Regions from separate parts of the Pseudomonas sp. ChxA genome, predicted to be linked through region 3. Evidence: predicted binding sites of a transcription regulator. Region 3 holds the regulator's gene; each other region holds the start of a gene.
The links. The regulator sigma-54, encoded in region 3, starts transcription at its own class of promoters, with help from an activator protein. The targets are predictions, from matches to a motif close to ANTGGCATNNANNTTGCTNT.
Positions count from the first base shown of each region.

Region 1: the regulator sigma-54 is predicted to act here: its motif matches at 1,324-1,343, upstream of P5706_RS02545 (circularly permuted type 2 ATP-grasp protein).
Region 2: the regulator sigma-54 is predicted to act here: its motif matches at 799-818, upstream of glnA (glutamate--ammonia ligase).

Region 1 covers NZ_JARPMK010000001.1:603,330-605,599, reverse strand. The annotation lists gene P5706_RS02545 (circularly permuted type 2 ATP-grasp protein) at 1-1,290, opposite strand, end outside; gene P5706_RS02540 (transglutaminase family protein) at 1,481-2,270, opposite strand, start outside.
Region 2 covers NZ_JARPMK010000001.1:360,992-363,261, reverse strand. The annotation lists gene thiI (tRNA uracil 4-sulfurtransferase ThiI) at 1-584, opposite strand, end outside; gene glnA (glutamate--ammonia ligase) at 919-2,270, shown strand, end outside.
Region 3 covers NZ_JARPMK010000002.1:510,377-512,646, forward strand. The annotation lists gene lptB (LPS export ABC transporter ATP-binding protein) at 1-175, shown strand, start outside; gene P5706_RS28035 (RNA polymerase factor sigma-54) at 360-1,853, shown strand; gene hpf (ribosome hibernation-promoting factor, HPF/YfiA family) at 1,929-2,234, shown strand; gene ptsN (PTS IIA-like nitrogen regulatory protein PtsN) at 2,244-2,270, shown strand, end outside.

The sequences.
Region 1 (2,270 bases), on a different contig from region 3:
CAGATGGTCGTCGACGGTGTGCCATACCGGCGCCTGGGACAATTGCGCCAGCTCCTGGGCCACATAGGCGTAAGGCCGCGCACGCATGCGTTCGGCCAGGACCAGGCGTTGCTCTTCGTTCAAATCGCGACCGAATACCGGTGCGAAGCTTTGCGAAGGAAACGCTGGTTTGATCAGCAATTCCGGCAGTTTTTCCAAGGCTTCGGCCAGCACCGGTGCCTCGCCGCACCACCAGGTGGCGATGGACGGCAGGATCAGTTCCTCACCAAACAGAAACTCGTTGATCTTTGGCAGAAAGCCAAGCAAACCGGGCGACTCCAGCACGCCGCTGCCCAAGGCATTGGCCACCAGCACATTGCCCTGGCGCACCGCATCCAGCAGGCCGGGCACGCCCAGGGCCGAGTCGGTGCGCAACTCCAGCGGGTCGCAGAAATCGTCGTCCAGGCGCCGCATGATCGCGTGCACCCGGCGCAGGCCGCTGAGGGTTTTGAGGAACACCGTGCTGTCACGCACCGTGAGGTCGCCGCCTTCTACCAATGGGTAGCCGAGCTGGCGTGCGAGGTAGAGGTGTTCGAAATAGCTTTCGTTGAAACGCCCCGGCGTGAGCAGCACGATCAGCGGCGGCTGGTCATCACCGGGCGCCTGACGGGCCAGGGTTTCCTGGAGCGTGCGGAAGAAACCCGTGAGGTGTTGAACCTGCAAATCACGGTACAGATCCGGGAATGCACGGGACACGATGGTGCGGTTTTCCAGCGCGTAACCTGCGCCCGAGGGCGCCTGGGTACGGTCGGCGGTGACCCACCAACGGCCATCCGGGGTGCGCGCCAGGTCCACGGCATACAGGTGCAGAAACGCGCCGTCCGGCGGCTGAATGCCCTGGCACGGCCATAGGAAGTTGTTGTGCCCAAACACCAGCTCGGCCGGCAACAGGCCTTCTTTGATAAGGCGCTGCGGGCCGTACAGGTCGGCCAGCACGGCATTGAGCAAACGCGCCCGTTGGGCGATGCCGGCCGACAGGTGCTGCCACTCATCGGCGGCCAGCACATGGGGCAGCAAGTCCAGTTCCCACGGGCGGTCGGCGCCTTTGGGGTCGGCGTAGACGTTGTAGGTCACGCCGTTTTCCTGGATCTGCCGGGTCAGCAACGCCTGGCGCTGGGCCAGTTGCACGGGCGTACTGCGTTGCAGGTGATCGAGCAGGCGCTGCCAATGGGCACGCACCGCGCCACTGTCGTCGAGCAGTTCGTGATAGGTGCCCGCAGTGAGCGGGTAACGGTCGAGCAAGTCGGGCATGGAACGCTCGGCAGAGGCAAGGGAAGTCAGTTTAAATCAAATTCACTGCAATCTAATGTGGGAGCCGGCTTGTTGTGGCGAGGGAGCTTGCTCCCGTTCGACTGCGTAGCAGTCGCCTGCTTTGGGGGCGCTTCGCACCCCAGCGGGAGCAAGCTCCCTCGCCACAAAAGCCATCCCTCATTTGGATTGGTTATTTCTTATTGGGGAAACGCCGCAAATCCAGGGTCATTGGTAGTTCATCGTTAATCACCAAAGGCGGTACCGGCAATTTGCCTGGGCTGTGGCCGAGGCGGAAAAACCGCGCCATGCGCCGGCTCTCGGCCTCATTGGCATTCACCGGCAAGCTGTCGTAATTGCGCCCACCCGGATGCGCGACGTGGTACTGGCAGCCGCCCAGGGAGCGTTGCATCCAGGTGTCGAGCACATCGAACACCAACGGTGCGTGCACCGCGATGGTCGGCTGCAAACAGTTGGCCGGTTGCCAGGCGCGATAACGCACACCGGCGACAAACTCGCCGATACGCCCGGTCGGCTGCAACGGCACCGGGATGCCGTTGCAGGTCAGCAGGTAGCGTTGCGGCGCCAAGCCGCTTAACTTCACCTGCAAGCGTTCCAGGGATGAGTCCACGTAACGCACCGTGCCACCCACGGCGCCTTCTTCGCCCAGCACGTGCCAAGGCTCCAACGCCTGGCGCAACTCCAGTTCGATGCCGCTGACGGCGTAGTCGCCGACCTTGGGGAAACGAAACGCCAGGTGCGCGGCAAACCATTCGGCGCGCAGCGGGTAACCAGCAGCGTTGAGCTCGACGATCACGTCGGCAAAATCCTGCTCGATAAAGTGCGGCAGCAAAAAGCGATCGTGCAGCTCAGTGCCCCAACGCGCCAGTTTTGGCGGTGCATACGGTTCGCGCCAGAAACGCGCGACCAAGGCGCGCAGCAGCAATTGCTGGGTGAGGCTCATGCGCGCATGGGGCGGCATT
Region 2 (2,270 bases), on a different contig from region 3:
GCCACCGTGGAATCGAAACCGCCGGACATGAGTACCAGGGTCTGTTCCAGTGCGCCCAGCGGGTAGCCGCCGATGCTGTTGTGCTGGCTGTGGATCACAAACAACCGTTGGTCGCGAATTTCCATGCGCACTTCAATTTGCGGCGCTTTAAGGGAAATTCCGGCGGCGCCGCACTCGCGACGCAGCTTGCTGCCGACGTATTTCTCTACATCCATGGAGCTGAAGGTGTGCTTGCCGGCACGCTTGCAGCGCACCGAAAAGATCTTGCCTTCCAGCGACTCGCCGTAGTGCTGTTTGCACTTTTCGGTGATGTCGTCGAAGTCGCCCAACGGGTATTCATCCACCTGCAGGAAATGCGCGATGCCCGGCATGCAGCTCAGGCGCTCGGTCATGTCCTTCAAGGCTTTGGCGTCGGTAATGCGGGTTTCCAGCTCGAGGTTGTCCCACACGCCATTCACCACCACAGCCGGGTCCAGGTCGCGGAGCACGGCACGGATGTTCTTGGCCAACTGACGGATGAAACGCGTCCGTACCGGTCGGCTTTTGATGGTGATCTCGGGGAAGACTTTTACGATTAATTTCATGGAAACAGCGCGCGCCGGGCCTGCTGAAAAAGGGGGGCGCGGATTATAGCGGAAATCGCTCAAGGTTTAACCAGTTAATATGCATCACAGGCGCAACGCACCAAAACGGGTCATTTGCGCAAATTAACGCTACATTGCAGTGCGTTATTTATTCCGCTTCAGCGGATTGCACCGTTATAGGGGCCATTTTGAAGCAAAAAGGCCATGTTGGCGCACTGGCATGCAATTTGCTCTCTTGTGAGGCAGGTTGCCTTGGTCGAGTATTCGCGCCGGCATCACCCACATTCTAAGGGCTAACTCCACTACCCCAGCCCGAAGCCACCCGGAGGACACCATGTCGAAGTCGGTTCAACTCATCAAAGATCATGACGTTAAATGGATTGATCTGCGCTTCACGGACACTAAAGGTACTCAGCACCACGTGACCATGCCGGCTCGCGACGCGCTGGATGATGCTTTCTTCGAAGAAGGCAAAATGTTCGACGGTTCCTCCATTGCCGGTTGGAAAGGCATCGAAGCTTCCGACATGATCCTGATGCCGGACGACAGCACTGCCGTACTCGACCCGTTCACCGAAGACCCAACTCTGATCATCGTCTGCGACGTGATCGAGCCTTCGACCATGCAAGGCTACGACCGCGACCCACGTGCGATCGCCAAGCGTGCCGAGGAATACCTGAAGTCGACCGGTATCGGCGACACCGTATTCGTAGGCCCGGAGCCAGAATTCTTCATCTTTGATTCGGTCAAGTTCAAGTCCGACATCTCCGGCTCCATGTTCAAAATCTTCTCCGAACAAGGTTCGTGGATGTCCGACCAGGACATCGAAGGCGGCAACAAAGGCCACCGTCCAGGCGTCAAAGGTGGTTACTTCCCAGTTCCGCCGTTCGACCACGACCACGAAATCCGTACCTCCATGTGCAACGCCATGGAAGAAATGGGCCTGGTCATCGAAGTTCACCACCACGAAGTGGCGACTGCCGGCCAGAACGAAATCGGCGTGAAGTTCAACACCCTGGTAGCCAAGGCTGACGAAGTTCAGACCCTGAAGTACTGCGTACACAACGTGGCTGATGCCTACGGCCGTACCGCTACCTTCATGCCTAAGCCACTGTACGGCGATAACGGTTCGGGTATGCACGTTCACCTGTCCATCGCCAAAGATGGCAAGAACACCTTCGCTGGCGAAGGTTATGCCGGCCTGTCCGACACTGCCCTGTACTTCATCGGCGGTATCATCAAGCACGGTAAGGCCCTGAACGGCTTCACCAACCCGTCGACCAACTCCTACAAGCGTCTGGTCCCAGGTTTCGAAGCACCGGTAATGCTGGCCTACTCGGCACGTAACCGTTCCGCTTCGATCCGTATTCCTTACGTGTCCAGCCCTCGCGCTCGCCGTATCGAAGCTCGCTTCCCGGACCCGGCAGCCAACCCATACCTGGCCTTCGCTGCGCTGGTAATGGCTGGCCTGGACGGTATCCAGAACAAGATCCACCCAGGCGACGCCGCCGACAAAAACTTGTACGACCTGCCGCCTGAAGAGGCCAAAGAGATCCCACAAGTGTGCGGCAGCCTGAAAGAAGCCCTGGAAGAGCTGGACAAGGGCCGTGCGTTCCTGACCAAAGGCGGCGTATTCAGCGACGACTTCATCGATGCCTACATCGAGCTGAAAAGCGAAGAAGAAAT
Region 3 (2,270 bases):
GGCCAAGGGCATCGGTGTATTGATCACCGACCACAACGTGCGTGAGACCCTCGATATCTGCGAGACCGCCTATATCGTCAACGATGGGCAACTGATTGCAGAAGGTGACTCCGCGACTATCCTGGCCAATGAACTGGTGAAGGAAGTGTACCTGGGTCACGAGTTCCGCCTGTAATCACGGTGGTATCAGGCCGTTGCCCGGGGCGCGCGCAAGTCAATAAAAACCTCAGTTTTTTTATTGTTACCGCGCTCTAGGCAAAGCCCCTGATATCAGGCATATAATTTGCTTATGTTTGGCGCTCACGCGCCCTGTCGTGGATGGCGCATTGCGCCGGCGAATAAGGTGTTAAGCCCCTGCCATGAAACCATCGCTAGTCCTGAGAATGGGCCAGCAGCTGACGATGACACCGCAGCTGCAACAGGCCATCCGCCTGCTCCAATTGTCGACCCTGGACCTGCAACAGGAAATCCAGGAGGCCCTGGAGTCCAATCCGATGCTCGAACGCCAGGAAGAAGGCGACGACTTCGATAATGCAGACCCGCTGGCCGATAACATCGAGCAAAAACCCAACGCCGACGTGCAGGAACCTTCCTATCAGGAAACCGCCCCTACGGTGGATAACCTTGAGGAAGGCGAATGGAACGAACGCATTCCCAACGAGCTTCCCGTCGACACCGCCTGGGAAGACGTGTACCAGACCAGCGCCAGCAGCCTGCCCAGCAATGACGACGACGAGTGGGACTTCACCACCCGCACGTCCGCAGGTGAAAGCCTGCAGAGCCATTTGCTGTGGCAACTGAACCTGGCGCCGATGTCCGACACCGATCGCCTGATCGCCGTAACCCTGATCGACTGCATCAACAACCAGGGCTACCTGGACGAGACGCTCGACGAGATTCTGGAAGCGTTCGACCCGGAACTGGACATCGAGCTGGACGAAATCGAAGCCGTCCTGCATCGCATCCAACAGTTCGAGCCTGCCGGCATTGGCGCTCGCACCTTGAGCGAATGCTTGTTGCTGCAACTGCGCCAACTACCGGCCAAGACCCCTTGGCTCGCCGAAGCCCAGCGCCTGGTCACCGACTACATCGACTTGCTGGGCAGCCGCGACTACAGCCAATTGATGCGCCGCATGAAGCTCAAGGAAGACGACCTGCGCCAGGTCATCGAGCTGGTGCAGAGCCTCAACCCGCGTCCGGGCTCGCAGATCGAGTCCAGCGAAGCCGAATATGTCGTGCCCGACGTGATCGTGCGCAAAGACAACGAACGCTGGCTCGTGGAGTTGAACCAGGAATCGGTGCCACGCCTGCGGGTCAACCCACAATATGCAGGCTTTGTACGCCGCGCCGACACCAGCGCCGACAACACCTTCATGCGCAACCAATTGCAGGAAGCGCGCTGGTTCATCAAGAGCCTGCAAAGCCGTAACGAAACCCTGATGAAAGTGGCCACCCAGATCGTCGAGCACCAGCGCGGCTTCCTGGAATATGGCGATGAGGCGATGAAGCCACTGGTTCTGCATGACATTGCCGAAGCGGTAGGTATGCATGAATCGACGATTTCACGGGTGACCACGCAGAAATTCATGCATACCCCACGGGGTATTTATGAACTGAAATACTTTTTCTCCAGCCACGTCAGCACCTCCGAAGGCGGCGAATGCTCGTCCACGGCGATCCGCGCGATCATCAAAAAACTGGTTGCGGCGGAAAATCAGAAAAAGCCATTGAGTGACAGTAAGATCGCTGGTTTACTGGAGGCACAAGGCATTCAGGTCGCCCGTCGAACCGTCGCCAAGTACCGCGAGTCCCTCGGGATCGCGCCTTCCAGCGAGCGTAAGCGTTTGATGTGACGGGCGGGCCATAGCGTTCCAGTGGTGGGTATTCCTACCCACCGCTTTATGCACTGGCAACGAAGGAGAAGCTGTATGCAAGTCAACATCAGTGGACAACATGTGGAAGTCACCCCACCACTTCGCGACTATGTCGTGCAGAAGCTGAAGAAGCTTGAGGGCCATTTTGACAAGATCACCAACGCGGAGGTCATCATGAAGGTCGACAAGCTTCAGCAGAAAATTGAAGCGACCCTCCAGATTCCAGGTGGTGAAGTGCAGGCCAAGGCCGAGCATGAAGACATGTATGCATCGATCGACTTGCTCACCGACAAGCTTGACCGCCAACTCTTAAAGCATAAGGAAAAGAATCTGCACCTGATGCAAGGTACAGGTCGTTAACTCTCCCCCATGATCCAACTTGAAACCATCCTGACC